DNA from 2 places in the Pseudomonas sp. ASL7 genome. Region 2 is predicted to be linked to the other one. Evidence: predicted binding sites of a transcription regulator. Region 2 holds the regulator's gene; the other holds the start of a gene.

Region 1 (15,328 bases), 1.8 Mb from region 2:
CTGACCATGAAGCTGCGCGCCGAGACCACGCTGTTCATCGTCTCGTCGAAGTCCTTCAATACCCTCGAAACCCTGAAGAATGCCCAGGCCGCTCGTGCCTGGTACCTGGCTCAGGGCGGTTCCGAGGCCGAGCTGTATCGCCACTTCATCGCGGTGTCGAGCAACAATGCTGCGGCCGTGGCCTTTGGTATCCGCGAAGAAAACATCTTCCCGATGTGGGACTGGGTCGGCGGGCGTTACTCGCTGTGGTCGGCCATCGGCCTGCCCATCGCCCTGGCCATCGGCATGTCGAACTTCAAGGAGCTGCTGTCCGGCGCCTACACCATGGACCAGCATTTCCAGAGCGCGCCGTTCGAGCAGAACATGCCGGTGCTGCTGGCCTTGCTCGGCGTCTGGTACGGTAACTTCTGGGGCGCGCAGAGCCACGCGATCCTGCCGTACGACCACTACCTGCGCAACATCACCAAGCACTTGCAACAGCTGGACATGGAGTCCAACGGCAAGAGCGTGCGTCAGGACGGCACGCAGGTTTCCACTGAGACCGGCCCTGTGATCTGGGGCGGCGTGGGTTGCAACGGTCAGCACGCGTATCACCAATTGCTGCACCAGGGCACTCAACTGATCCCGGCCGACTTTATCGTGCCGATTGTCAGCTTCAACCCGGTGTCCGACCACCACCAGTGGCTGTACGCCAACTGCCTGTCCCAAAGCCAGGCGCTGATGCTCGGCAAGACCCGCGCCGAGGCCGAAGCCGAGCTGCGCGACAAGGGCATGAGCGAAGAAGACGTACAGAAACTTGCGCCGCACAAGGTGATCCCGGGCAACCGTCCGAGCAACACCCTGGTGGTCGAGCGCATCAGCCCGCGTCGTCTCGGTGCACTGGTGGCGATGTACGAACATAAAGTCTTCGTGCAAAGCGTGATCTGGGGCATCAATGCCTTCGACCAGTGGGGCGTGGAGTTGGGTAAAGAGCTGGGCAAAGGCGTCTACAACCGCCTGGTCGGCAGCGAAGAAACCCCGGCGGAAGATGCATCCACCCAGGGCCTGATCAACTACTTCCGCGGCCGTCACCGCGGTTAAGTCACTCCGGACCCGATCCCTGTGGGAGCGAGCTTGCTCGCGATGGCGGTTTGTCCTTCAACATTGCTGTTGACTGATACGACGCTATCGCGAGCAAGTCGAATCGTCGCTCCCACATTGGTTCTATGTACACCTTGAACTCAATATTCGCAGGGCGCATCTTTATCCTTGTCGCAAAACCAAGCATAAGGAACCGTCATGTTCGATATCAGCACGTTCCCCAAAGCCGATGCCGTCCGCCGGGCTGCACACTTGAGTCAAGACGACTACCAGCGCCTGTACCGTCAATCCGTCGAGCATCCCAGCACTTTCTGGGCCGAACAGGCGACCCGCTTCCTCGACTGGAGCACGCCGTGGACTACCGTCCAGCGCTATAACCTGAAAACCGGTGAAGCGAGCTGGTTCGCCGGCGGAAAATTGAACGTCAGTTACAACTGCATTGACCGTCACCTGGAACAACGCGGCGATCAAGTCGCCATCATCTGGGAAGGCGACAACCCGGTCGAATCCACCCAAATCACTTACAAAAAACTCCATCACAATGTTTGTCGCCTGGCCAACGTACTCAAAAGCCGTGGCGTGAAAAAAGGTGACCGGGTGTGCATCTACATGCCGATGATCCCCGAAGCCGCCTACGCCATGCTCGCCTGCACACGCATTGGTGCCGTGCATTCGGTCGTGTTTGGCGGTTTTTCCCCGGATTCTCTGCGCGACCGGATCCTCGACGCCGACTGCCGCACCGTAATCACCGCCGATGAAGGCGTGCGCGGCGCAAGATTCGTGTCGCTCAAACAGAACGTCGACAAGGCGCTGCAAAGTTGCCCGGGCGTGAGCACCGTGATCGTGGTCGAACGCACCCAAGGCGAGATTAATTGGGTCGAAGGCCGGGACCTCTGGTATCACCAGGCACTGCGCGACGTCAGTGACGATTGCCCGCCCGAACCGATGGACGCCGAAGATCCGCTGTTCATCCTCTATACCTCAGGCAGCACTGGCAAACCCAAAGGCGTGCTGCACACCACGGGCGGCTATCTGCTGCAAGCGGCGATGACCTTCAAATACGTGCTCGACTACCGCGACGGCGAAGTGTTCTGGTGCACCGCCGACGTCGGCTGGGTCACCGGCCACAGTTACATCGTCTATGGCCCGCTGGCCAATGGCGCGACCACACTGATCTTCGAAGGCGTGCCGAGCTACCCGACCAGTTCGCGCTTCTGGCAAGTGATCGACAAGCACCATGTGAACATTTTCTACACCGCCCCCACCGCTCTGCGTGCCCTGATGCGTGAGGGCGCCGAACCGTTGAAGGAAACCTCTCGCGAGAGCCTCAGGTTGCTCGGCAGTGTCGGTGAGCCCATCAACCCTGAAGCGTGGGATTGGTACTTCAACGTGGTCGGGGAACAGCGATGCCCCATCGTCGACACCTGGTGGCAGACCGAAACCGGCGGCATCATGCTCAGCCCTTTGGTCAGCGCCACAAGGATCAAACCCGGCTGCGCCACCCAGCCGATGTTCGGTGTGCAACCGGTGCTGCTCGACGAGACGGGCAAGGAAATCAAGGGCGCCGGCAGTGGCGTGCTGGCGATAAAATCCAGTTGGCCGGCACAGATCCGTAGTGTCTACGGCGACCCGCAACGGATGATCGACACCTACTTCAAGCCCTACCCCGGCTATTATTTCACCGGTGATGGTGCGCGGCGCGACGAGGATGGTGATTACTGGATCACCGGGCGCATCGATGACGTGATCAACGTCTCCGGGCATCGCATCGGCACCGCCGAAGTGGAAAGCGCCCTGGTGCTCCACGACAGCATCGCCGAGGCCGCTGTGGTCGGTTACCCTCATGACATCAAAGGCCAGGGCATCTACGCCTTCGTCACCCCCATGAACGGCACCGAGCCTGACGACGAATTGAAGAAAGAACTGCTGGCACACGTCAGTAAGGAAATCGGCAGCTTCGCCAAGCCGGACCTGATCCAGTGGGCACCAGCCTTGCCGAAAACCCGTTCGGGCAAGATCATGCGGCGGATTCTGCGCAAGATCGCCTGCAATGAACTGGATAGCTTGGGCGACACCTCGACCCTGGCTGATCCGAGCGTGGTTCAGGGGCTGATCGAAAAACGCCTTAACCAGTAACGTACCGCTGTCTGTAGGAGCAAGCTCGCTCCGGGCGGCGTTCCGACGATGAACTCGGGCGCGCCGCGTATATTCAGGAAACATGCGTTATCGTTAACGCCCATCGCGAGCGAGCTCGCTCCTACAGAGTTGCCATGGAATTTATCCGCACCCGCATCGAAACCCAAATCATGAGCCTGACCGGCCTGTCCCTGGGCAAGCTTGACCTGGAAAACCCCAAGGGCGATCCCGGCCTGTTCGGGCCGGATTCGGTAAGCTGGCAAGTCCACGGCGACTTCAGCAGCATGCTCATCGGCGGCATCAGTGCCCTGATGCTGCAAGCGTTGCACCCACTGGCCCTGGCCGGTGTCTGGGACCATTCGAATTTTCGCGAGGACATGCTCGGCCGGTTGCGCCGCACCGGGCAGTTCATCTCCGGCACAACATTCGGCTCGCGCAAAGATGCCGACTGGCTGATCGAGAAAGTCCGCACCATCCACCTGCAAGTGACCGGCACGGCACCTGATGGCCGGTCCTATGCCGCCAGCGATCCCGAACTGTTGACCTGGGTGCACGTCGCTGAGGTCAGCAACTTCCTCGCCGCGCACCTGCGTTACCGGAATCCGCAGCTGTCGCCGGCCGATCAGGACCGCTACTACGGTGAAATCGCGCTGGTCGCCGAACGTCTCGGCGCTCGCGAAGTGCCTCGCTCACGACAGGAAATATCCGACTACCTTGAGCGCCTTCGTCCACAGTTACTGTGCGACGAACGCAGTCGGGAGGTGTTGCGCCTGTTGTTGAATGCACCGTCCCCCAGCCGTCTGGCCAAGCCATTTGGCGGGTTGATGATGAAGGCCGGAATCGACCTGTTGCCGGACTGGGCCAGTGACATGCTCGGCATCAACCAGAGCCCGCTGCAACGCAAGCTGATCCGCGCCAGCGTTAACCGCAGCGCGCCGATGCTGCGCTGGGCCGTGCGTAACGGTTCGGTGCATCGGGCGAAGCGGCGGATGGGGTTGCTGACCTGAAAAAAGCTTAAGAGCTTCGCGAGCAGGCTCGCTCCCACAAAGTCAGTGCAATACTGTGGGAGCGAGCCTGCTCGCGATAGCAGCACCTCGGTTTAGTGCCAAGCTGTTAAACTCCCGCGCCAAATTCCCTCCTGCAAGGCGCCCAGCATGTCTTCCTTGAATCAGGCGCTGCGCGCCGCCCTTGAACATCGCCAGGACCTGCTTGCCGAACTGCATCAGCAAGGCACCGATTGCTATCGCCTGTTTCATGGCAGCCAGGAAGGCGCCGGTGGCCTGACCATCGACCGCTACGGCCCGCAGCTGCTGGTACAAAGCTTTCACCAGTCCCTGGAGCGTGATGAGCTGCTGCAATTGCACGAGGCAATAAATCAGCATCTGAGCCTCGACACCCTGCTGGTGTACAACGACCGTTCCCGGGGCAACTCACGCATCGACCGCGAAGACACCGTCTACCGCGCTGACGAAGCCGCCCTGCAAGACCTGATCGGTCACGAGTGGGGCCTGAATTACCGGGTTCGCGGCCGCCACCCTGGCCAGGACCCGCTGCTGTTCCTCGACTTGCGCAATACCCGCGGCTGGGTCAAGGATCACAGCCAGAACAAAAGCGTGCTGAACCTGTTCGCCTACACCTGCGGCGTCGGCCTCAGTGCAGCGGCGGGTGGCGCGCGCGAGGTGTGCAATCTGGACTTCGCCGAGGGCAATCTGGCGGTCGGTCGCGAAAACGGCCTGCTCAACCCGCAGCTGCCGACCATGCAGTTCATCCAGTCCGACTACTTCCCGGCGATCCGCCAGTTGGCCGGCCTGCCCATCAGTCAGCGCCGTGGACAGAAACTGCCGAGCTATCAACGTCTGGACCAACGTCAGTACGACCTGGTGCTGCTGGATCCTCCGGCTTGGGCCAAGAGCGCGTTCGGTACTGTCGACTTGCTGCGCGACTACCAGAGCCTGCTGAAACCGGCCCTGCTGACCACCGCCGACAATGGGGTGCTGATCTGCTGCAACAACCTGGCAAAAGTCAGCATGGACGACTGGCGCGAGCAGGTTTTGCGTTGTGCCGAGAAAGCCGGGCGGCCGGTGCGTGAATGGACCGTGATGAAACCGGGTGCCGACTTCCCGTCCATGGACCAGCAGCCGCCGCTGAAAACCCTGATCCTGCAACTCTGAAAAACAACCCCAAAATCAGATTAATCCGATAAAGCCGGATCACTTCGGAACCGGATTCGCGTGCCATACTCCAACGCACTCCGATTCAGACAGATGAAGCCGCACATGCCCAAAGGATTGATTCGCGCTATCGGCGCCTTGTTGACTGCTCTGGCCCTCTACAGCCTGCTGGGATTTCTGATTTTGCCGGGCATCGCTTTGCGGGTTGCCAACCAACAACTGGCCAACTACGCCACGGTGCCCGCCCACATCCAGCGGATCGAACTCAATCCGTTCAGCCTTGAAGTGACGCTGTGGGGCCTGATCATCGGCGAGCCGGGCGAGGAGCAGGTCGGCTTCGAACGCCTGTATGCCAACCTGCAAATCGACAGCCTCTGGACCAAGGCCCTGCACCTGTCCGATATCGAACTGGACAAACCCAAGACCGAAGTTCTCTTTGACAAAGAAGGCAAACTCAACCTGCTTGGTTTGTTCAAACTACCCGCCAGCGAGCCGACCCCGGCCGACCCGAACGCCAAACCGTTCCCGCTGCGTGTAGAGCGGATCAATCTGGCGGGAGGCTCAGTGCATTTCAAGGATGAACGCCCCAGCGAACCCATTGAGTTCCTCTACGACAAACTCGATTTTGAACTGAAAAATCTCAGCACCCTGCCCGACGACAGCGCCGACATGACGCTGGTGGCCAACGGCCCGGGAGGAGGACAGCTCGACTGGAGCGGCAACTTCAGCCTGATCCCGATCGCCTCCGAAGGTAAGGTGAAGATCAGCGACGGCAAAATGAAATCCTTTTGGCCCTACGTGCGCGATGCTTTGCCATTAGAGCTCGAAGATGGCGTCATCAGCCTCAGCACCGACTACAAGCTGAGTCTGGACAAGCAAACCGAACTGCTGCTGAGTAACGTCGCCGTGACCGTGGCGCCCTTCGCGATCAAGGCGCCGGATGGTCGACCGCTGGTGAAACTCGAACGACTGGAAGTCAGCGACACCACGGTGGACCTGACCAGGCAGCAAGTGGTGGTCGGTAAAATCCGCAGCAACAGACTGGAAACCTGGGCGGCCCTCGAAGCCGACGGGCAACTCGACTGGCAAAAACTGTTCGCCAGCCAACCGTCCAAACCAGCTGCCAAGGCCAACGCCGAGCCGGTCAAAACCCCGGCGGCGGCCGACTCACCGAAACAGCCCGCGGCACCGAGCAAGCCTTGGCAGGTGTTGCTCAAAGACGTGCAACTGCGCAATTACCAAGTGCACCTGGCTGACCGCAAGGCACAACCCGCAGTCGCGCTGGAAGTGGGCCCGCTGAACCTGGACCTGCAAAATTTCGACAGCCTCAATGGTTCGCCTTTTAACCTCAAGCTCGATACGGGCCTGGGCAAGCAAGGCAAGATCACGGCAGACGGCGTAGTCAATCTCGCCCCGGTCAGCGCCCAGTTAAAAGTGCAGACCAAGGACATCGACCTGCGGATTGCCCAATCCTACATCACCCCTTTCATTCGCCTCGAATTGCGTAGCGGCATGCTTGGCAGTGATCTGGCGGTCGATCTGAAAAGCACCGAGCCGCTGGCGTTCAGCGTCACCGGCCGCGCCCAGGTCGATCAACTGCATACCCTGGACACCCTTAAAGCCCGCGACTTCCTCAAGTGGCAGCAGTTGGTGCTTGAAGGCCTGAACTATCAGCACGGCGACAGCCTGTCGATCGACAAGGTCAACCTGTTCCAGCCGTATGCGCGCTTCATGATCAACGATGACCGCACCACCAACATCAGTGACTTACTGATTCCGCAAGCCCCCGACACTGGCGCCAAGACTGACGCCGCCAAACCGGACGCGAGCAAGGGCAAGCCTCTGGGTATTCATATCGGTGGCATTGCCATCAACGATGGCTCGGCCAATTTCGCCGACTTCAGCCTGACCCCGAACTTTGCCACCGCTATCCAGCAGCTCAATGGCCAGATCGGTACCATCGACAGCCGTCAGGCAAAACCGGCCAGTGTCGATATCAAGGGCAAAGTCGACCGTTATGCACCGGTGACCATCAAAGGCGCCGTCAACCCGTTCGACCCATTGGCCAGCCTCGACATCGCCACCAGTTTCAAACGCGTTGAACTGACCACCCTGACCCCCTATTCCGGCAAGTTCGCCGGTTACCGCATTCGCAAGGGTCGACTCAATCTCGACGTGCATTACCTGATCACCAAGGGCCAGCTCAAGGCCGAAAACAAAGTGGTGATCGAGCAGTTGCAACTGGGTGAGAAAGTCGACAGTCCGGACGCCGTGAGCCTGCCGTTGAAACTGGCGGTCGCGTTGCTCAAGGACAGCGACGGCAAAATCTCCATCGAATTGCCAGTGACCGGTGACCTGAACAACCCGCAGTTCAGCGTTATGCCTATCATCTGGCAGACCCTGCGCAACCTGATCGTAAAAGCCGTCTCGGCGCCCTTCAAAATGATCGGCGGGCTGGTCAGTGGCGGCGGTTCGGAAGATTTGGGCAGCGTGTCGTTCGCCCCAGGCTCAAGCGATCTGAGCAAGGAAGCTGAAGGCGCACTGAACAAACTGTCCAGTGCGCTCAAGGAACGTCCAGCCTTGCGCCTGGAAATTGAAGGTACTGCTTCCGCCAGCAGCGACGGTCCATTGATTGCCGAGCAACGGCTTGAGCGCGAATACCAATACAACTACTACAAAATGCTCCAGCATCGTGGCGACAAGGTGCCCGCGCAGGCGTCCCAGCTGGCAGTGCCGGATAACGAGAAAGGCCCGCTCCTGGAAGGCATTTACCGCACGCGTCTGGAGACTCAGCCGCCCGCCGAATGGAAGAGTTTGGGCAAGGAAGAACGCGTGGCGAAAATGCGCGCAGACGTGATCAAGTTCTGGAGTTCCAGCGACGTTCTCTTACGCCAGCTGGGACAGGACCGCGCTAGCGCCATCAAGGACTATCTGGTGAGCAAAGGTCAGTTGGCCGATGAACGCGTGTACTTCATCGACGCCAACCTTGGCAAAGCTGAAAGTGACGGCCGGGTCGTTACGCCGATGCATTTGGATGCAGAGTGATAATCAGGCAATTGCTTGGCGACCGGTCCAGCGAAGTTCGCAATTAAATGCCGCGCCAATCCATGTAGGAGCGAGCTTGCTCGCGATGGACTAGAACGCGCCGGGTTGATTCAGAAAGCACGTATTATCGTTAGCCTCCATCGCGAGCAAGCTCGCTCCTACATGGATTGGTGTTGCCCAAAATAGAACAGACCCCGACACGAATGCCGGGGCCTGTAATGGCCAGATTCTTATGGCCTTTCGCATGAACTCTCCAGAGGCAGCAGGTGTATGACTTCGCCCACCTGCCGCGCCTTCTCCCGGTCCAGGCGAGAAGCTTGCCTTACTCGGCTTTCAGGCCGTCAGCGGAGACCGCTTTGACGCCTTTGATTTTTTTGGTGATGTTCACTGCGGTGGTTTTCTGTGCTTCAGTGATAGCGACAGTCGACGACAGCGATACAACACCTTTGTTGGTTTCGACTTTGATGTCGGTACCAGGAATGCCTTTTTCGGTGACCAGGTCACTTTTTACTTTGGTGGTAATCCAGGTGTCGGAAGTAGCTTCCGTGGCCTTGGTCATTTCACCTGCGGCCAATGTCATCGGGCCCTGGGTGGTTTGAGTCTGTGCAAATGCAACGTTGGCCATGGTCAGGGTCAACGCGGTTGCAGTAGCGGCAGCGATAGCGAACTTCTTCATACGAGTAACTCCTGTTTTTCCATAAAGTCTGCTGCGTGTCTTGTCAGCAGGGTTACCAGAGATATTGCGAACGCTGTGCCAACGTTGAAACAACCAATAATTATTTAAAATTCAAATACTTACAAAAACAGGTAATTTTCAGAATCATGCAAAATGCATGACTTGGACATTCTCTACATGCAAGTTGCGGGTTTTGTTGCAGGCCTAAGGCCATGAATTGTCGGGACTTTTCTGACGCTTCGCTTTGTTATAAAAAAAACCGCACCTGAGTGCGGTTTTTTGACAAATCATCCGAATATCAAACGCCCTTACAACCTTTAGGCGCGTAATCCTGCGCAACAGTTGTAGTACATACCCAACCCTTCTCTGGATCGCGATTCAAGGTAATTGCCAATCCCAGTACGGGGCTTGGCGCATTTTCGATCTTGCACGCGATAGAGCCGACCCCTGTAGCCGCCACTCCTGTGACGGTAAAGGTGCAATTGCTGGAAGCAGCAGCACCCGCGGGTGCGATGGTACCGACGGTGGGCACAGTGCCCTCATTCATCAGATCTTCATATGGCACTTTCATCGCCGATATTTCGGCCAGTCCCGCCGTTACCTTGGCCCTGGCCTGATATTTGGAATACATCGGCAACGCAAACGTCGCCAGAATCCCGATGATCGCCACCACGATCAACAGTTCGATAAGCGTAAACCCTTTCTGAGTACTCATAGACAAGCTCCATGCATGAGTCGAAATCTCATGATCTGAATGAACCGCAGCACAGCCCATGCCAAGCCGTGCGCCCCCTGCTGACTCGGCGCAAGACTCACTCCGTGCCCTTTGCTACTCCCAGTATCCGCACTATCTGACACTTTTTGTCACCTCGACCCTGCAGGTTTGGCTCAGCGCCTTGACTAGGCTATAAGTCATGAACGGTCTGCGTCCGGTGATCATGGCCGAAGGCAATTCATTGAAAATCGATACCCAGATGCGCAAGGACGGCTTCAAGGACCTGCGTACTTCAGGCCTGCTCAAGGCGCTGCAAGGCATTACCAGCCTTGAAGAAATCAACCGGGTCACCAAGGACTGAACATGGCGGTCAAAGCAGTAAAAATCAGTGTCTATGCCTGGGAAGGCACGGACCGCAAAGGCTCGAAAATGACCGGCGAACTGAGCGGTCAAAACCCGGCGCTGATCAAGGCGCAACTGCGCAAGCAAGGCATAAACCCTGGCAAGGTGCGTAAAAAATCTTCCTCGATTTTCAGCAAGAGCAAACGCATCAAGGCTCAGGACATTGCTCTGTTCACTCGGCAAATGGCGACCATGATGAAAGCCGGCGTGCCGTTGTTGCAGTCGTTCGACATCATCGGTGAAGGCTTCGATAACCCGGCGATGCGCAAACTGGTAGACGAGCTGAAACAGGAAGTCGCGGCGGGTAACAGCTTCGCTGCCGCCCTGCGCAAAAAACCGCAGTATTTCGATGAGCTGTACTGCAACCTGGTGGATGCCGGCGAACAGGCCGGTGCCCTGGATACCCTGCTGGAACGGGTCGCCACCTACAAGGAAAAGAGCGAAAGCCTCAAGGCCAAGATCAAGAAAGCCATGACCTACCCTCTGGCCGTGGTGTTCGTCGCGATCATTGTGACCGCGATTCTGCTGGTCAAGGTGGTGCCGCAGTTCGAGTCGGTGTTCAAAGGGTTTGGCGCCGAACTGCCGGCTTTCACCGTGATGGTCATCGGCCTGTCGCAATTCATGCAAGCCTGGTGGTGGGCGCTGCTCGGCGGACTCATCGCCGGGATCTTTGGCGTGCGGCACGCCTTCAGAACGTCGCAGGCTTTTCGGGACTGGACGGACACCTGGCTGCTGAAACTGCCGTTGATCGGCACGCTGATGTACAAGTCCGCCGTGGCCCGATATGCCCGCACATTGTCGACTACCTTTGCCGCCGGCGTGCCGCTGGTGGAAGCCCTCGAATCGGTGGCCGGAGCGACTGGTAACATCGTGTTCAAGCGTGCCGTGCTGCGAATCAAGCAGGACGTGTCCACCGGCATGCAGCTGAACTTCTCCATGCGCGCCTCCGGCATCTTCCCGAACATGGCGATTCAGATGACCGCCATTGGCGAAGAATCTGGCGCACTGGACGACATGCTCGACAAGGTCGCGAGTTTCTACGAGGCCGAAGTCGATAATATGGTCGATAACCTCACCAGCCTGATGGAGCCGTTCATCATGGTGGTGCTGGGTGTTATCGTCGGGGGCCTGGTCGTTGCGATGTACCTTCCCATCTTTCAACTCGGCTCAGCGATCTGACATGCCCTTGAACGAAATTCTGGCGCTCTATCCACAAGCCTTCGTCGTCATCGCCTTGGTGGCTGGCCTGCTGATTGGCAGCTTCCTCAATGTCGTGATCTGGCGCCTGCCGAAAATGCTCGATCAGGAATGGCGCCAGCAGGCCAATGACATTCTGGGCTTGCCAACGCAAACCCCGCAGCCAACCTATAACCTGGTGCTGCCCCACTCCCAATGCCCGCACTGTGGCCACCGGATACGCGCCTGGGAAAACATTCCCGTCATCAGTTATGTGTTTCTACGTGGACTCTGTTCAAGTTGCACCACCCCCATCAGTACACGTTACCCGTTGACCGAACTGACCTGCGGGCTGCTGTCAGCGTTTATTGCCTGGCACTTCGGCTTCGGATGGCCGGCCTGTATGGCGCTGGTCCTCAGTTGGGGTCTGTTGGCCATGAGCCTGATCGATGCCGAGCATCAACTGCTACCGGATGTCCTGGTGCTGCCGCTGATTTGGCTGGGACTGATCGTCAACAGTTTCGAGCTGTTCGTGCCTCTGCATGAGGCCTTGTGGGGCGCGATTGCCGGCTACATGACGCTCTGGTCGGTGTTCTGGCTGTTCAAGCTGATCACCGGCAAGGACGGCATGGGTTACGGTGATTTCAAGTTGCTGGCGTTGTTCGGCGCCTGGGGTGGCTGGCAGATTTTGCCGCTGACCATCCTCTTGTCGTCCATCGCAGGCGCGGTTATCGGCTTGATTTTGCTGCGCGTTCGCCATACGAAAACCTCAACACCGATCCCGTTCGGTCCCTATCTGGCGATTGCCGGCTGGATTGCCTTGCTCTGGGGTGGTCAAATAACCGACTTCTATTGGCAGTCTGTCGGTTTGAAATGAATACCCCTGTGGAAAAACCCTGGATTCTCGGCCTCACCGGCGGCATCGGCAGCGGCAAAAGCGCCGCGGCGCAGCACTTCATCGACCTGGGTGTGCACGTGGTGGACGCCGATCACGCCGCTCGTTGGGTGGTGGAACCGGGGCGCCCCGCGCTGGTAAAGATCGCCGAACACTTTGGCCCTGGCGTGCTGCAAGCCGACGGGCAACTGGATCGCGCGGCGCTGCGCAAGCTGATCTTCGAGGTGCCGGATGAACGCCGCTGGCTCGAAGCATTACTGCATCCGCTGATCGGCGAGGAAATCAACCAACATCTGGCGCTGGCAAAATCACCTTATGCGATTCTGGTTTCGCCGCTGCTGATCGAATCCGGGCAATACGCCATGACTCAACGGGTCCTGGTGATTGATGCCCCCGAGCAGTTACAGATCGAGCGCACCCTGCAGCGTGACCAGACCAGCGAACAACAGGTTCAGGCGATTCTCAAGGTGCAATCCAGCCGCCAGGATCGTGTGAGCCATGCCGACGATGTCGTGGTCAACGACCGCGACCTCGCCTGGCTGCACAGCGAGGTCGAACGCCTGCATCACTTTTACCTTACTTTGCGTGGAGGCCAGTCATGAGCCAACCCCCTGTCGTCGAATGCCCAACCTGCGGCGCCCCTGTTGAATGGAGCGCCACCAGCACCTACCGGCCCTTCTGTTCGGACCGCTGCAAACTGATCGACCTGGGCGCCTGGGCGTCTGAAGAACACAAGATTCCGGTCAGCCCGGATGCCGAGGATGAACTGTTCAGCGAAGACTTCGACCCGCGCCACTGATCCATGCAGACGTCGACGATTTCAGGCCTGAGATGGATCAAGACTTGGGATCGTCGTCTTTCCACGGTGCCGAAAGGTAGCGCGTGCGGTTGAATGTCTCCAGCCACTCGGGACTGAATACCACCAGTGCGCTGACGATCATGCCGTTGATAAAGGCCTCCGGAAAAATCAGCAGCCACAGATAACCGATAAAGTCTTCCAGCCAGTACGGCATCTCGAAACGCTCGTCGAACCACAGCAACCACAGCGCCAGCAGCAGACACAGCAAGGCCGATAGCGCCGCCGCCAGGAAACCGGAAACGAAGATATACACAAAGGGATTACGCGGTTGCGCTCGCTCCACCAACATCGCGCAACACTCGGTGACCAGCACCGGCAGCAGGATCAACAGTGATCCATTGACGCCCACGGCAGCCAGATCCTGACGGCCGAGCAGCACCAGGCCCGTCTGCGCAACCAGCCCGCCGACAATCGCCAACGGCCAGTCCAGCAGCAAGGTCACCGCCGTCATGCCGATAAAGTGGTACGAGACGCCTGTATCGAAATCACGTCGTACCAGCCACAGGGTGAACAACGCGAACACCGTGCCGAACAGCAAATGCTGACGCCGGCTGTCGGTGAACAGTTCGACCCAAGGTGCGCGCCAGATGGCCCAGACAATCACAGGTACATAAATCAACCAGCCGACCGTTAATGTCTGCGGTAACAGCAGCTCTGCGCCAATCATGGCCCGGCCTTCTCCAGCGCCTCCCGCAATTGCGCGGCCGTAGCGTATTCATGCTGATCCACCAATTGGCCATCCTTGAGCTGCAACCACAGCACTTTATCCACAGCCCCCGGATAGCGTGGCGCCACACGACCATCACGATCAAGCATCACCCGATAGGAATAGGCGCGCATGGTTGGCACCGCGAACATTTTCGCAACCAGCCGCGGCATGCGCTGAATGTCTGCGACAAATACCGCATGGCGCGCTTCCAGATAGCCTTTTGGCTGGCCTTGAAGCGCGGCATCGACCAACTTGGCGCCATCCATGCTGCGCGCCACCAGTAAGGTCTGCGTGTGGCTGTCGAGGCTGTAGGCCTGATCGAACTGATCAAGTAACGTCCAGGGTGCCAATCGCTCACCGACCTCTAGCGCCTGGACCCACAGGGGCAAAAGACTGAGCAGCAACAGCGGCCAATATTTCACGTTCAACTCCTTGTTCAATCGCTTACGCACAGTGGCTATCAGTCTACACCGCCCGTTCTGACTGCCCAGTGACGACCTTTACCGGTAAACGATTTCAGCTTGTCGCAGTTGAACTTGATGAATAAAGTCTGTCGCTCTGTCGGCGAACCCTCATCATCGCTGGATCATGTTCTAGCCGAACCTGCATCGCGTCGATTACCGCCTCATTTTCCCAGCGTTTCACACGGCGCTCCTTACCCGTCGTACATTGCTTTTGCATTGAGCAGGACTGGCAGCCCGAGAAGTAGTAACAATGCAATAACATGCCGTCTTCCATCGACGAATTCCGCTTGGTCAGTAACTGCCCCGCAGGGCATCGATACTCGTCCGACGCAATGAGATAGATGAAATCCTGTTTGCCGAATCTGCCTTCGCCTTTGCTGCCAGATGTCAGGGATTTCAATGATCAGGCGGCCCCGCCCGCTTCCCACTGGCGGTGCTCCCTACGGCGAGCTGGAAATGGCTTCACCGAGGCGTGTTATCGATGGTCAAGCTCACCCGATTGGCCCGGCAGTACAGCTCGGAGCAGTGGACGGGGCGGCCATACTGGTCGTAGGCGGTTTTGCTGATGCGAAACAACGGCTCGCCGAGTTCGCAGCCCAGCCACTTGGCTTCGGCCTTTGTGGCGGTGTACACGTCTATGACCTTGCGGTCGCTGCGCACGTAGGTCTCGTAGTCTTCATGAAGTAGCTGATAGGTGGAGTGCCCAGGCTGGTAACGCTGGTCAAATTCCGGGTAGCGAGCCAAGGGGATGTAGGAATAGTCGATGAACAGGGGCTCGTCTTCCAGGTACATCACCCGCACCAGCTTGAACAGGCGCCCGCCTTGGGGCACGTCGAGCCGGAGCTGGTAGTCGTCCGCCGGTATCAACTCCTGCTTGATCACCGCTTCGCGGGTGTTCTTGCCCTGTGCAATGCCAAAATCGGTGAAGCCACTGACCGTGAGCAGAGCATTTTCTACCTTGCGTCCTTGCACGAAGGTACCTTTGCCCTGCAACCGGGTG
Region 2 (15,328 bases):
CAGGGCGCGGATGCCGGTGTCCAGTCACCGGCGCTTTTTCTCGCAGGGCGCACAGCGACCTGCCTCAGAACGATGAATTTAAGGCGTAAAGCATATGAGCGAGTTGTTGTCCTCAGTCAGTGAACACCTCCTGGCGCCCGGCGGCGTAACGATCGAGAGCCTGCAAGGTGTGCTCGGTGATCTGGCCGGCCCGGGCATCGATGCCGCCGATCTGTATTTCCAGGGGCAGATTTCTGAATCCTGGGCGCTGGAAGACGGCATCGTCAAGGAAGGCAGTTTCAACCTCGACCAAGGTGTCGGCGTGCGGGCGCAATCGGGTGAAAAAACCGGTTTTGCCTACAGCAATGCGATCACGCTCGAAGCCCTGGGTGCAGCGGCTCGCGCGGCGCGTTCGATCTCGCGGGCCGGTCAAAACGGCACCGTGCAGGCGTTCACCACGCAGGATGTTGCGCAGTTGTATGGGCCGGATAATCCGTTGGAGGTTATGACGCGCGCCGAGAAAGTCGAGCTGCTCAAGCGTATCGACGTGGCGACGCGGGCCCTTGACCCGCGAATCCAGCAAGTCACCGTGAGCATGGCTGGCGTCTGGGAACGCATCCTTGTTGCGTCTACCGATGGCGGCCTGGCAGCCGATGTGCGGCCGCTGGTACGTTTCAATGTCAGCGTGATCGTTGAGCAGAACGGTCGCCGTGAACGCGGTGGTCATGGCGGCGGCGGTCGTACCGATTATCGTTATTTCCTCAGCGACGACCGTGCCATGGGTTACGCCCGTGAAGCGTTGCGTCAGGCGCTGGTCAACCTCGAAGCCATTCCTGCGCCAGCCGGTACGCTGCCGGTGGTGTTAGGGTCCGGCTGGTCGGGCGTGCTGTTGCACGAAGCGGTTGGCCACGGTCTGGAAGGCGATTTCAACCGCAAGGGCAGTTCGGCCTACAGCGGACGGATGGGCGAGATGGTTGCGTCCAGGCTCTGCACCATCGTCGATGACGGCACCCTCGCCGGACGCCGTGGCTCGCTGAGCGTCGATGACGAAGGTACTCCGACCGAGTGCACTACGCTGATCGAAAACGGCGTGCTCAAAGGCTACATGCAGGACAAGCTCAATGCACGCCTGATGGGCGTGGCCCGCACCGGTAACGGTCGTCGCGAGTCCTACGCGCACCTGCCAATGCCGCGCATGACCAACACCTACATGCTCGCGGGCGAAAGTGATCCGGCGGAAATCATCGCCTCGGTAAAACGCGGCATCTACTGCGCCAACCTCGGCGGCGGTCAGGTGGACATTACCAGCGGCAAGTTCGTGTTCTCCACCAGCGAGGCGTATTTGATCGAAGACGGCAAGATTACAGCCCCGGTCAAAGGCGCGACGTTGATCGGCAACGGGCCGGAAGCCATGAGCAAGGTGTCGATGGTCGGTAACGATCTGGCGCTGGACAGTGGTGTGGGGACGTGTGGCAAGGATGGGCAATCGGTGCCGGTCGGTGTCGGCCAGCCAACCCTGAAAATTGATGCGATCACCGTGGGTGGTACGGGATCATAAGGAATGGAGCTTCGGGTGAACCGCTTGGCGGCTCACCCGACTCGAGATTTAACGCAGACCGCGTTGAGTCTCGTCCAGCTCACGGATGTACTTGAAGATTTTACGGCTCGATGCCGGTGGCTTGTTGGTCGCCAGTTCGTGCTGGGCCTGACGAATCAGGGAGCGCAATTGCTGACGATCGGCCTCCGGGTAGTCGACAACGAATTTTTCCAGGACGGCATCGTCGCCTGCGATCAAGCGATCGCGCCAGCGTTCCAGGCCGTGGAAACGTTCGTTGTACTGCCGAGTGGAAGCATCGAGTTGATCGAGCAGCGTGAGAATGGCGTCAGTGTCCTGATCGCGCATCAGTTTGCCGATGAACATGAGGTGCCGTTTACGCGCGATATTCGCGGTGTGCTTGGAAGCATCGGCCAGAGCCCGGCGCAAAGCGTCGGTCAATGGCAGTTTTGCCAGCAAGTCAGGCTTGAGTGTTGTCAGGCGCTCGCCGAGGTCAACCAGAGCATGTAGCTCGCGTTTAACCTGGGATTTGCTTTTTTCTCCCGTATCGAGGGAGTCGTCGTAAGAATCAACCATGGTGGCCGTCCGCAAAGAAACGCCGCCATGATAACCAGTCGGGGGCCGCTTGTCCGGCCCGGTCGCTCGATGACCTTTACCGAAAGCAGAATTTGAGTGGAGAACAGCATGAGTGCAGTTGAAAGCGTCGGCCCACAAGCGTTGCCGGCACTGCAAGAACAAGTCGAGCAAATCATCGCTGAAGCCAAACGCCAGGGTGCCAGCGCCTGCGAAGTGGCGGTGTCTCTGGAGCAGGGCCTGTCGACCTCGGTGCGTCAGCGTGAAGTCGAAACCGTCGAATTCAACCGTGATCAGGGCTTTGGCATCACCTTGTATGTCGGTCAGCGCAAAGGGTCGGCCAGCACGTCGGCCAGCGGCCCGGAGGCGATTCGCGAAACCGTCGCCGCCGCGCTGGCCATCGCCAGGCACACGTCTGAAGATGAAGCGTCGGGCCTGGCAGACTCCGCACTGATGGCCAAGGATCTACAGGATTTCGACCTGTTTCACCAATGGGACATCACTCCGGAACAAGCCATCGAGCAGGCTCTGGCGTGTGAAGCGGCGGCGTTCGCCACCGACAGCCGGATCAAAAATGCTGACGGCACCACGCTCAGCACCCATCAGGGCTGTCGCGTTTACGGTAACAGTCACGGTTTTATCGGCGGTTACGCGTCGACCCGTCACAGCCTCAGCTGCGTGATGATTGCTGAAGCCGACGGGCAGATGCAACGCGATTACTGGTATGACGTAAACCGTCAGGGCAACTTGTTGGCCGATCCGGTGAGCATCGGCCAGCGTGCCGCGCAACGGGCGGCGAGCCGTCTGGGCGCACGTCCGGTGCCCACCTGTGAAGTGCCGGTGCTGTTTTCGGCGGAGCTGGCCGGCGGTTTGTTTGGCAGTTTCCTCTCGGCGATCTCTGGCGGCAGTCTGTATCGAAAATCGTCGTTCCTTGAGGGCACTCTGGGGCAGAAGCTGTTTCCGGAATGGCTGACCATCGATGAGCGTCCGCACTTGATGCGCGCCATGGGCAGTTCGGCGTTCGATGGCGATGGTCTGGCGACGTACGCCAAACCGTTCGTCGAAAAGGGTGAGTTGGTGTCCTATATCCTTGGTACCTATTCCGGTCGCAAGCTTGGCATGCCGAGCACTGCAAACGCTGGTGGCGTACACAACCTGTTTGTTACCCATGGCGATGAAGACCAAGCCGCCTTGCTGCGTCGCATGGGGCGCGGTTTGCTGGTTACCGAACTGATGGGCCAGGGCCTGAACATGGTCACCGGCGATTATTCCCGTGGCGCGGCGGGTTACTGGGTCGAGAACGGCGAAATCCAGTTCGCGGTCCAGGAAGTGACCATTGCCGGCAACATGCGCGACATGTTCAAGCAGATCATTGCGGTGGGTAATGACCTGGAATTGCGCAGCAACATCCGCACCGGCTCGGTGTTGATCGAGCGCATGACAGTGGCGGGTAGCTGACGCTTACCGCAATATAAAAAGGCGCGTCATCCAATGGGGTGACGCGCCTTTTTTATGCACATTACATAGACCCCTTGCAGGCACGGGCTTGCTTGCGAAGGCGGCCTTTCAGTCAGCGCAGAGGGTACTTACTCGCCTTCGTCGAAGAAGTTGTTGATCAACGCCACCAGCGCTTTGAGTGCTTCCTCTTCCTGCTCACCTTCCGTGCTCAGATGGATTTTGGTGCCTTTGCCGGCGGCCAGCATCATCATGGCCATGATGCTTTTCCCATCGACCATGGATTCAGGCGTACGTCCGGCTCTGATCTGGCATGGGAACTGGCCCGCCACACCAACGAATTTTGCGGAAGCGCGGGCATGCAAGCCCAGTTTGTTGATGATTTCAATTTCCAGAGCAGGCATCGCGGTGTGAATCCTTTAGCTGAGGTCGCGGTGGCGGACCTGGACGTTCTTCAGGTTTTTTTGTAGCAGCTGGCCAAGGCGCTCGGTCAGGTAGACGGACCGGTGATGCCCGCCGGTACAGCCGATGGCAATGGTGACATACGCGCGGTTGCTGGCGGCAAAACGTGGCAGCCACTTGAGCAGATAAGTGGAAATGTCCTGGAACATCTCTTCGACATCCGGCTGTGCTGCCAGGTACTCGGCAACCGATTGATCAAGCCCGGACTGATCGCGCAGCTCCGGCTTCCAGTAGGGATTGGGCAGGCAACGCACGTCGAACACGAGGTCGGCATCCACTGGCATCCCACGCTTGAACCCGAATGACTCCACCAAAAACGCAGTACCGGGTTCTGGTTGGTTCAGCAGGCGCAGCTTGATGGTATCGCGCAGCTGATACAGGTTCAGGTTGGTGGTGTTTACCTTGAGGTCGGCAAGGTCGGCGATCGGCCCGAGCAAGTTGGTTTCGTCGTTGATCGCTTCGGCCAACGAGCGATTGGCGCTGCTCAGTGGGTGACGACGGCGGGTTTCCGAGAACCGTTTGAGCAAGGTTTCATCGTCGGCATCCAGGTACAAGACATCACACTGGATATGCCGGCTGCGGACTTCTTCCAGCAGTTCGGGAAACCGCGACAGATGGCTTGGCAAGTTACGCGCATCGATGGATACGGCAACCAGTGGTTGTACCAGTTCTGTGTGAATCAGTGCACGTTCAGCCAACTCCGGCAGCAGGCCGGCGGGCAGATTGTCGATGCAGTAGTAGCCGCTGTCCTCGAGAACATCGAGTGCGGTACTTTTACCTGAGCCGGAACGGCCGCTGACGATGATCAAGCGCATGATTACTGACCGTTTTGCTCGTTCAGGACAACCTGATACAAGGCTTCATTGCTCGAGGCGCCGCGCAGTTTTTCGCGCACTTCCTTGCGATCGAGCATGCTGGCGATCTGGCGCAGTAGCTCCAGGTGCGCATCGGTGGCGGCTTCCGGGACCAACAAAACGAACAGCAGGTCAACCGGGGCGCCGTCGATGGCGTCGAAATCGATAGGGGCATCCAGGTGCATCAAGGCACTGATGGGTGCGCCGCAACCCTTGAGGCGGCAGTGGGGAATAGCGATGCCGTTGCCAAAACCGGTAGAGCCGAGTTTTTCACGGGCGACCAGACTGTCGAAGACATCCTGCATCGCCAGATCCGGCACTTCGCGGTGGATAAGGTTGGCAATTTGCTCGAGGGCTTTCTTTTTGCTGCCGCCCGGCACGTTCACGAGGGAACGGCCGGGGGTCAGGATGCTTTCAAGTCGGATCATGGGTTGGGAGTGTTAACGACCGGTAGCGCCTTGGAGCTGGCTCTGGGTCTTTTCCTTATGCTTTTTGAGTTGGCGATCCAGCTTGTCGGTGAGTGAGTCGATCGCCGCATACATGTCGTCATGCTCGGCGTTGGCGACTACTTCACTGCCGGGAATATGCAGCGTGGCTTCAATTTTCTGCTTCAGCTTTTCGACCGTCATCGTGACCTGCACGTTGGTGATCTTGTCGAAATGTCGCTCCAGTCGTTCAAGTTTTTCGCTGATGTAGGTGCGAAGAGGTTCGGTCACTTCCAGTTGGTGTCCACTGATATTGACTTGCATACAGCTTCTCCTTCGTTGCCAGTGCATAAAGCGGCAGGCAGAAATGCCTGCCACTGGAACGCTGTGGCGTGGCCCTTACATCAACCGCTTGCGTTCGCTCGAAGGCGCGATCCCAAGGGATTCGCGGTACTTGGCGACGGTGCGGCGGGCCACCTGAATGCCTTGTGCCTCCAGTAAACCAGCGATCTTGCTGTCACTCAACGGCTTTTTCTGATTTTCCGCGGCAACCAGTTTTTTGATGATCGCGCGGATCGCTGTGGACGAGCATTCACCGCCTTCGGAAGTGCTGACGTGGCTGGAGAAAAAGTATTTCAGTTCATAGATGCCCCGTGGGGTATGCATGAACTTTTGCGTGGTCACCCGTGAAATCGTCGATTCGTGCATGCCCACTGCTTCGGCGATGTCATGCAGGACCAGCGGTTTCATGGCTTCGTCGCCGTACTCCAGAAAGCCGCGCTGATGCTCGACGATCTGGGTGGCAACTTTCATCAGCGTTTCGTTGCGGCTCTGCAGGCTCTTGATAAACCAGCGGGCCTCTTGCAACTGATTGCGCATGAAGGTGTTGTCGGCGCTGGTGTCGGCGCGGCGCACGAAACCGGCGTATTGGGCGTTGACCCGCAAGCGTGGCACGGACTCCTGATTCAGTTCCACCAGCCAGCGCTCGTTGTCCTTGCGCACGATCACGTCGGGAACGACGTATTCGGCTTCACTGGACTCGATCTGAGAGCCTGGGCGCGGGTTGAGGCTCTGAACCAGTTCGATGACCTGGCGCAGTTCATCTTCCTTGAGCTTCATGCGACGCATCAGCTGGCTGTAGTCGCGGCTGCCGAGCAGGTCGATGTAGTCGGTGACCAGGCGCTTGGCCTCGGCCAGCCAAGGCGTCTTCGCCGGCAACTGGCGCAGTTGCAGCAGCAGGCATTCACCCAGGTTGCGGGCGCCGATGCCAGCAGGTTCGAATTGCTGGATGCGGTGCAGGACGGCTTCGATTTCGTCCAGTTCGATGTCCAGCTCCGGATCGAAGGCTTCGAGGATTTCCTCGAGCGTTTCGTCCAGGTAGCCCTGATTATTGATGCAGTCGATCAGGGTGACGCCAATCAGGCGATCGGTGTCGGACATCGGTGCCAGATTCAATTGCCACAGCAAGTGGCTCTGCAGGCTTTCGCCGGCTGATGTGCGGGTGGTGAAATCCCACTCGTCGTCATCGTTGCTTGGCAGGCTGCTGGCGCTGGTCTGGTAAACGTCTTCCCATGCGGTATCGACGGGCAGTTCGTTGGGGATGCGCTCGTTCCAGTCACCTTCCTCGAGGTTGTCCACCGTCGGGGCAGTTTCCTGGTAGGAGGGTTCCGAAACATCGGCGTTGGGTTGCTGTTCGGCTTTATCGGCCAAAGGGTCGGCATTATCGAAGTCGTCGCCTTCTTCCTGGCGTTCGAGCATCGGATTGGACTCCAGGGCCTCCTGGATTTCCTGTTGCAGGTCCAGGGTCGACAATTGGAGCAGGCGGATGGCCTGTTGCAGCTGCGGTGTCATCGTCAGCTGCTGGCCCATTCTCAAGACTAGCGATGGTTTCATGGCAGGGGCTTAACACCTTATTCGCCGGCGCACATGCGCCATCCACTACAGGGCGCCGGAGCGCCAAACATAAGCAAATTATATGCCCGAAACTGCAGCCTTTGCCTAGAGCGCTGTAACAATAAAAAAATATTGATTTTTTATCGAGACAAGCGCTCTGCCGACTAGCCAGACACCTCAGTGCTTACAGGCGGAACTCATGGCCCAGATACACTTCCTTGACCAGGTCGTTGGCCAGGATGGTGGCGGAGTCACCTTCGGCGATCAGCTGGCCATCGTTGACGATGTAGGCGGTTTCGCAGATATCAAGGGTTTCGCGCACGTTGTGATCGGTGATCAGCACGCCAATGCCTTTGGCCTTGAGGTGGTAGATGATCTGCTTGATATCGCCCACCGAAATCGGATCCACGCCGGCGAAGGGTTCGTCGAGAAGGATGAATTTCGGGCTGGTGGCCAGTGCCCGGGCGATTTCCACGCGGCGGCGTTCGCCGCCCGACAGGCTCATGCCGAGGCTATCGCGGATGTGGCTGATGTGGAATTCCTGCAGCAGGCTTTCCAGTTCCTTGCGGCGCCCGGCCTTGTCGAGTTCCTTGCGGGTCTCGAGGATGGCCATGATGTTGTCGGCAACCGAGAGTTTGCGGAAGATCGACGCTTCTTGCGGAAGATAGCCGATACCCGCCTTGGCACGACCGTGCATGGGCTGGTGGCTGACGTCCAGATCGTCGATCAGTACGCGCCCCTGATCGGCCTGTACCAAGCCAACGATCATGTAGAAACAGGTGGTCTTGCCGGCGCCGTTGGGGCCCAGCAGGCCGACGATCTGACCGCTGTCGATGGACAGGCTGACGTCACGCACGACCTGGCGGCTCTTGTAACTCTTGGCCAGATGCTGAGCTTTCAGAGTTGCCATTATGGGGCCTTTTTCTCGTCGGTTTTCGGCTTCGGCTGGATCACCATGTCGATGCGCGGACGCACCTCGGTGACCTTGCTACCTGTGGCGCGACCGGCGCTGGCAAGCTTCTTGACTGTGTCGTAGACGATTTTCTCGCCTTGGGTGACGTTGTTGTCCTTGTCGATAACTTTTGCCTTATCGATCAGCACGACACGGTTTTGCGAGGCGTGGTACTGGATGGTCACACCCCAACCCTGAACGGGCTTGGGGTCGCCCTGGGTTTGCAGTTGCTCGAAGTAGGCGAGGTTGCCCACTGACGTCACCACGTCGATGTCGCCAGTGGGCGTGCGGGTGATGGTCACGGTGTTGCCGGTAACCTTCATCGAGCCCTGGGTAATGATCACGTCACCTTTATAGGTGGCAACGCCATTCTTGTCATCCAGTTGGGCATCGTCGGCCTGAACGCGGATAGGCTGCTCTTGGTCGTTCGGCAGGGCCCAGGCGCTCACGCTTCCCAGTGCTGCGCTCAGACAGAGCAAAATAGGGAGAGTTTTAACGAGCCTCATACTGTCCTCTTACGTTCGATAGCAGGTGTATCCTGCTTTCTTTCAAATAGGCTTTCATTCCCTTGCCAGTCGATACACCGTCAAAGCCGTCGATTCTAACGGGTTGCTCGGTCTGCGCATATTGCTGTTGCGGGAACACTGTCATGCGGGTGCTGGTAATCAGGGTCTTGCGGTTTTTCTCGTCGAAACGCGTGATGCGCACCGAATCAATCAGTTCGACCTGAGTGCCGTCGGGATTGACTTCGCCGCGCTCGCTCTGGACGTGCCACGGGAACTCGGTGCCACGGAACATGTTCAAGTCGGGGTTGGTCAGCAACGTCACCTCGGTTGCTTTCAGGTGTTCGACCTTGTCGGACGTCATTTCGTATTGCAGCTTGCCGTCCGGCAGGTACTGCAAGCTGTGGGCATTGGTCGCGTAGTAGTCGATCGCGCTTTCATCGACCTTTTCCACCGGCTTGTCGAGGAAACGTTCCGGACTGATGTTCCAGTAGCCGGCCGCCGCAAAGATCGCTGCGATGCAACTGAACACCAGGGTGTTGCGAAATTTCTTGCTCAGCATAGTTGGCTCACAGGTACGCAGCGTTGGCCGCATCGAGGCGGCCCTGGGCGCGCAGGATCAATTCGCAGAATTCGCGAGCGGCACCCTCACCGCCACGGGCCTGGGTGATGCCGTGGGCGTGTTCGCGTACAAAGGTGGCGGCATTGGCCACCGCCATGCCCAGGCCGACGCGGCGAATGACCGGCAGGTCTGGCAGGTCATCGCCGAGGTAGGCGACTTGTTCGTAGCTCAGGTTGAGTTGGGCCAGCAGTTCGTCGAGCACCACCAGTTTGTCTTCGCGGCCCTGATACAGGTGGGGAATGCCGAGGTTCTTCGCTCGCCGCTCGACTACCGGGGTCTTGCGACCGCTAATGATAGCGGTCTGCACGCCAGCAGCCATCAACATCTTGATGCCTTGGCCATCGAGGGTGTTGAACGTCTTGAATTCGCTGCCGTCTTCAAGGAAGTACAGGCGCCCGTCAGTCAGTACGCCGTCGACGTCGAACACCGCCAGTTTGATGTGTTTGCCGCGTTGTAGCAGATCCTGGCTCATTACATTACTCCTGCGCGCAGCAAATCGTGCATGTTCAAGGCGCCGACCGGGCGATCTTCGTTGTCGACCACGACCAGTGCGTTGATTTTGTGGTCTTCCATGATTTTCAGTGCCTCGGCGGCAAGCATCTCTGCACGAGCAGTCTTGCCGTGGGCGGTCATGACCTGGTCAATCGTTGCGCTGTGGATGTCGATGCTGCGGTCCAGCGTGCGACGCAAATCGCCGTCCGTGAAGATCCCGGCGAGTTTGCCGTCGGCTTCCAGGATGACAGTCATGCCCAGGCCCTTGCGGGTCATTTCCATCAGCGCGTCCTTGAGCAGGGTGCCACGCTGTACTTGCGGCAGCTCTTGCCCGGCGTGCATGACGTTTTCCACTTTCAGCAACAGGCGTCGGCCAAGTGCACCACCAGGGTGGGAGAAAGCGAAATCTTCTGCGGTAAAGCCGCGGGCTTCCAGCAGCGCCACGGCCAGGGCGTCGCCCATAACCAGTGCGGCGGTGGTCGACGAGGTCGGTGCGAGGTTCAGCGGACAAGCTTCGTGCTCGACGTGAACGTTCAGGTTGACCTCGGCAGCCTTGGCCAGCGCAGAGTCAGGATTGCCGGTCACGCTGATCAATTGAATGCCCAGGCGCTTGATCAGTGGTAGCAGGGTGATGATTTCATTGGTGGACCCGGAGTTCGACAGCGCGAGGATGATGTCGTCGCGGGTAATCATGCCCATGTCGCCGTGGCTGGCTTCGGCTGGATGCACGAAGAACGCCGTGGTGCCGGTGCTGGCCAGGGTCGCGGCGATCTTGTTGCCGATGTGCCCCGATTTGCCCATGCCAACCACAACCACTCGGCCTTTGCTGGCCAGAATCATCTCGCAAGCGCGTACGAAATCTGCGTCGATATGGCGTAGCAAGCCTTGCACGGCTTCCAGTTCGAGGCGGATGGTGCGTTGGGCGGATTGAATCAGGTCGCTGGATTGGCTCATGTCAGAAATCGTATAGCCTGATGAAAAGGCGGCGATTATAGCGGTAATGATGGAAACCCTCACGCAAGTTCGTCGCGCATTGTCATTCCCGGTTACCGAAACCCTCTAAATGAAGCGTTTTGTCTGTCGCGTTGCTGAATATGCCCCGGCTTGGGCCTTTGGCGCTTGGCCTGTGCAGTGATATAGTTCGCCGCCAGTTCGGCCCGCCCAGGAGGTATGTGCTTTCGCCAGAGAGTCAGGCGTCCGAGTGAGAGGCTGCATCGCAAGGAGTTTAGATGAGTGCCGATAACGCCTACGCGGTCGAGCTGAAGGGACTGACCTTCAAGCGCGGCGCGCGCAGCATTTTCAATAACGTCGATATCCGTATTCCGCGCGGCAAGGTCACCGGCATCATGGGGCCTTCCGGGTGTGGCAAGACCACGCTGTTGCGTTTGATGGGCGCACAGTTGCGTCCGACCAAGGGCGAAGTCTGGGTCAACGGTCAAAACCTTCCGAAACTGTCGCGCAGCGATTTGTTCGACGCGCGCAAGCACATGGGTGTGCTGTTTCAGAGTGGCGCACTATTTACCGATCTTGATGTGTTCGAGAACGTCGCCTTTCCACTGCGCGTTCATACCGAGCTTCCGGAAGAAATGATCCGGGATATTGTCCTGCTCAAATTACAGGCCGTGGGCCTGCGTGGTGCCATCGACTTGATGCCCGACGAACTGTCCGGCGGCATGAAGCGTCGCGTCGCGCTGGCGCGGGCGATTGCCCTCGATCCGCAGATTCTCATGTATGACGAGCCCTTTGTGGGCCAGGACCCCATCGCCATGGGCGTGTTGGTGCGCCTGATCCGCCTGCTCAACGATGCGTTGGGCATCACCAGCATCGTGGTCTCCCACGACCTGGCCGAAACCGCGAGCATTGCCGATTACATTTACGTGGTGGGGGACGGACAGGTGTTGGGGCAGGGCACGCCTGACCAACTGATGAACTCGGATGAGCCGCGTATCCGTCAATTCATGACAGGCGACCCCGATGGTCCGGTCCCCTATCACTTTCCAGCGACGGATTACCGCGCAGATCTTCTGGGGAAGCGCTGATGCGCAAGATTTCACTAATAGAACGAGTGCGCCGGCTCGGCCACACTGGCATCGAAACGATGGCGGTGTTCGGGCGTTCGGCGATTTTCCTGTTTCATGCCTTGTTCGGCCGGGGAGGCATCGGCGGCGGTTTTGGCCTGTTGATCAAACAGCTGCATTCGGTCGGCGTGATGTCGCTGGTGATCATCGTGGTCTCCGGGGTATTCATCGGGATGGTGCTGGCGCTGCAAGGGTTCAACATCCTGTCCAGCTACGGTTCCGAGCAGGCGGTCGGGCAGATGGTTGCGCTGACACTGCTGCGAGAATTGGGCCCCGTGGTCACCGCGTTGTTGTTTGCCGGGCGCGCGGGTTCCGCGCTGACCGCCGAAATCGGCAACATGAAGTCCACCGAGCAGTTGTCCAGTCTCGAAATGATTGGTGTCGACCCGCTCAAGTACATCATTGCCCCGCGCCTGTGGGCGGGCTTCATTTCCCTGCCAGTGCTGGCGATGATTTTCAGCGTGGTGGGTATCTGGGGCGGTTCCTGGGTGGCTGTCGACTGGCTGGGTGTCTATGAAGGTTCGTACTGGTCGAACATGCAAAACAGCGTGACGTTTTCTGACGATGTGCTCAACGGCATCATCAAAAGCATCGTTTTCGCCTTCGTCGTGACCTGGATTGCCGTATTCCAAGGCTATGACTGCGAACCCACTTCCGAGGGGATCAGTCGTGCCACTACCAAGACCGTGGTGTATGCCTCTTTGGCTGTACTCGGCCTGGACTTTATTTTGACCGCCTTGATGTTTGGAGATTTCTGATGCAAAACCGCACCCTGGAAATCGGTGTCGGCCTTTTCTTGCTGGCTGGCATCCTGGCTTTGCTGTTGCTGGCGTTGCGGGTAAGTGGCCTGTCCCCGAGCCCTACCACCGACACCTATAAACTTTATGCATACTTCGACAATATCGCCGGTTTGACGGTCAGAGCTAAAGTGACCATGGCCGGTGTGACCATCGGCAAGGTGACGGCGATCGATCTGGACCGCGACAGTTTCACTGGTCGAGTGACCATGCAGCTGGAAAAACGCGTCGATAATCTGCCGACGGACTCCACTGCATCTATCCTGACCGCAGGCCTGTTGGGCGAGAAGTACATCGGTCTCAGTGTGGGCGGGGAACAAGCCTTGCTCAAGGATGGCGGGACCATCCACGACACCCAGTCGTCGCTGGTGCTCGAAGACCTGATCGGTAAATTCTTGCTCAATACCGTTAGTAAAGACGCCAAATGAGGAGCTTTTGAATGATCTCTACCTTGCGACGTGGCCTGTTGGTGTTGCTCGCGGTCCTGCCGGTGATGGCTAACGCCGTGGCGGCGCCTTCCGCGCACGAAATCGTGCAGGACACCACCAATCGGATGCTGGCCGATCTGTCGGCCAATAAAGAGAAGTACAAGCAGGACCCACAAGACTTTTATACGGCGCTGAACACCATCGTCGGACCTGTGGTCGATGCCGAGGGCATTTCCAAAAGCATCATGACGGTCAAATACTCGCGCAAAGCCACCCCCGCGCAAATGAAGACCTTTGAAGAAAACTTCAAAAAAGGCCTGTTCCAGTTCTATGGCAATGCCTTGCTCGAGTACAACAACCAGGGCATCACTGTTGACCCTGCCAAGGATGAGTCCGGCGACCGTACCAGCGTTGGCATGACGGTCAAAGGCACCAACGGTGCGATCTATCCTGTTTCCTACACGCTCGAAAAGATCAATGGCGAGTGGAAGCTGCGCAACGTAATCATCAATGGCATCAACATTGGCAAGCTGTTCCGCGATCAGTTCGCTGATGCAATGCAACGCAATGGCAACGACCTGGACAAGACCATCAATGGTTGGGCCGGGGAAGTCGCCAAGGCCAAGGAAAAAGCCCCGGATGCCGCTGGGAAAGAAACACAATGAGTGTGTCAGCCATTCGCATGAGCGAATCCGGCGAACTGCGTCTTAGCGGCATGCTGGATTATCGCACCGGCCCAGGCCTGCGCAAGCAAGGGCAGGCGCTGATCAAGTCGAGCAAGGCTGGCGAAGTGGTCGTCGATTGTTCGGCGGTGTTGAAGTCCAGCAGCGTCGGCTTGTCGCTGCTGCTGTGCTTCATGCGAGATGCGCAAGAGGCCGGCAAGGCATTGAGTATCCGTGGGATGCCAGAAGACATGCGTGAAATTGCTCAGGTCAGCGAATTGACCGAGCTGTTGGCGCATCCCTAACCGCATCTATAAGGAAGCCCCCCGTCAGAGTCCTGCTTCGCGGGGTTCGCAGGCGCGGGGCTTTTTTGTATGATGTCCGACCCGCGCGCACAAGGCGCCGATTGAGGTTGAGCATGCAGGCCGTAGAAGTGAAGAGCTTCCTTGAAGGAAAGCTGCCAAATACAAAGGTGGAAGTTGAAGGCGAAGGCTGCAACTTCCAGCTGAACGTGATTAGCGATGAACTGGCGGCGTTGAGCCCGGTGAAGCGTCAGCAGCAGGTCTATGCCCATTTGAACCCATGGATCACCGATGGCAGCATCCATGCGGTCACTATGAAATTTTTCAGCAGCGCGGCCTGGGCCGAGCGCACCTGAGCCCAAGGGCGTCGAGATTCTTATGGATAAATTGATTATTACCGGTGGCGCTCGCCTTGATGGCGAGATCCGCATCTCCGGGGCAAAGAACTCTGCCCTGCCGATCCTGGCTGCCACCTTGCTGTGCGATGGCCCGGTTACGGTTGCCAACCTGCCGCACCTGCACGACATCACCACCATGATCGAGCTGTTCGGTCGCATGGGCATCGAGCCGGTGATCGACGAGAAACTCAGCGTCGAAATCGATCCGCGTACCATCAAGACCCTGATCGCTCCGTACGAACTGGTTAAAACCATGCGTGCGTCGATTCTGGTACTGGGCCCGATGGTCGCCCGTTTCGGCGAAGCCGAAGTCGCATTGCCTGGCGGTTGCGCCATCGGTTCGCGTCCTGTTGACCTGCACATCCGTGGCCTCGAAGCCATGGGCGCGGTCATCGACGTCGAGGGCGGCTACATCAAGGCCAAGGCGCCGGAAGGCGGCTTGCGCGGTGCGCATTTCTTCTTCGACACCGTCAGCGTGACCGGTACCGAAAACATCATGATGGCGGCCGCTCTGGCCAAGGGCCGCAGCGTGCTGCAAAACGCCGCTCGCGAACCTGAAGTCATCGACCTGGCGAACTTCCTGATCGCCATGGGCGCCAAGATTACCGGCGCCGGTACCGACACCATCACCATCGATGGCGTCGAGCGCCTGCACCCGACCACTTACAAAGTGATGCCTGACCGTATCGAAACCGGCACCTACCTGGTGGCGGCAGCCGTTACCGGCGGTCGTGTAAAGGTCAAGGACACCGATCCGACCATCCTCGAAGCCGTTCTGGAAAAACTCAAGGAAGCCGGTGCCGAAATCACCTGCGGTGACGACTGGATCGAGCTGAACATGCACGGCAAACGGCCAAAAGCCGTCAATATCCGTACCGCTCCGTACCCGGCGTTCCCG

The links. Region 2 encodes sigma-54, which starts transcription at its own class of promoters, with help from an activator protein. Its sites were predicted from a motif close to ANTGGCATNNANNTTGCTNT; they were not measured.
Region 1: a site for sigma-54 is predicted at 9,870-9,889, ahead of AC1MDT_RS17920 (pilin). Genes of this name have one in related genera too.

What each region holds. Positions count from the first base shown of each region.
Region 1 covers NZ_CM155279.1:3,876,126-3,891,453, forward strand. Annotated here, with positions in the region: gene pgi (glucose-6-phosphate isomerase) at 1-1,080, shown strand, start outside; gene acs (acetate--CoA ligase) at 1,279-3,216, shown strand; gene AC1MDT_RS17900 (oxygenase MpaB family protein) at 3,351-4,223, shown strand; gene AC1MDT_RS17905 (class I SAM-dependent rRNA methyltransferase) at 4,371-5,387, shown strand; gene AC1MDT_RS17910 (DUF748 domain-containing protein) at 5,481-8,432, shown strand; gene AC1MDT_RS17915 (BON domain-containing protein) at 8,755-9,108, opposite strand; gene AC1MDT_RS17920 (pilin) at 9,407-9,823, opposite strand; partial or broken gene AC1MDT_RS17925 (hypothetical protein) at 10,032-10,184, shown strand; gene AC1MDT_RS17930 (type II secretion system F family protein) at 10,187-11,404, shown strand; gene AC1MDT_RS17935 (prepilin peptidase) at 11,406-12,278, shown strand; gene coaE (dephospho-CoA kinase) at 12,275-12,898, shown strand; gene yacG (DNA gyrase inhibitor YacG) at 12,895-13,095, shown strand; gene AC1MDT_RS17950 (energy-coupling factor ABC transporter permease) at 13,133-13,822, opposite strand; gene AC1MDT_RS17955 (FAD/FMN-containing dehydrogenase) at 13,819-14,286, opposite strand; partial or broken gene AC1MDT_RS17960 (IS5/IS1182 family transposase) at 14,420-14,725, opposite strand; gene AC1MDT_RS17965 (GntR family transcriptional regulator) at 14,791-15,328, opposite strand, start outside.
Region 2 covers NZ_CM155279.1:5,654,330-5,669,657, forward strand. Annotated here, with positions in the region: gene AC1MDT_RS26040 (carbon-nitrogen hydrolase family protein) at 1-76, shown strand, start outside; gene tldD (metalloprotease TldD) at 95-1,537, shown strand; gene yjgA (ribosome biogenesis factor YjgA) at 1,586-2,110, opposite strand; gene pmbA (metalloprotease PmbA) at 2,219-3,565, shown strand; gene AC1MDT_RS26060 (HPr family phosphocarrier protein) at 3,694-3,966, opposite strand; gene rapZ (RNase adapter RapZ) at 3,982-4,839, opposite strand; gene ptsN (PTS IIA-like nitrogen regulatory protein PtsN) at 4,842-5,306, opposite strand; gene hpf (ribosome hibernation-promoting factor, HPF/YfiA family) at 5,319-5,627, opposite strand; gene AC1MDT_RS26080 (RNA polymerase factor sigma-54) at 5,703-7,196, opposite strand; gene lptB (LPS export ABC transporter ATP-binding protein) at 7,381-8,106, opposite strand; gene lptA (lipopolysaccharide transport periplasmic protein LptA) at 8,106-8,654, opposite strand; gene lptC (LPS export ABC transporter periplasmic protein LptC) at 8,641-9,213, opposite strand; gene AC1MDT_RS26100 (KdsC family phosphatase) at 9,221-9,745, opposite strand; gene AC1MDT_RS26105 (KpsF/GutQ family sugar-phosphate isomerase) at 9,745-10,719, opposite strand; gene AC1MDT_RS26110 (ATP-binding cassette domain-containing protein) at 10,995-11,804, shown strand; gene mlaE (lipid asymmetry maintenance ABC transporter permease subunit MlaE) at 11,804-12,601, shown strand; gene mlaD (outer membrane lipid asymmetry maintenance protein MlaD) at 12,601-13,068, shown strand; gene AC1MDT_RS26125 (MlaC/ttg2D family ABC transporter substrate-binding protein) at 13,080-13,733, shown strand; gene AC1MDT_RS26130 (STAS domain-containing protein) at 13,730-14,035, shown strand; gene AC1MDT_RS26135 (BolA family protein) at 14,149-14,388, shown strand; gene murA (UDP-N-acetylglucosamine 1-carboxyvinyltransferase) at 14,411-15,328, shown strand, end outside.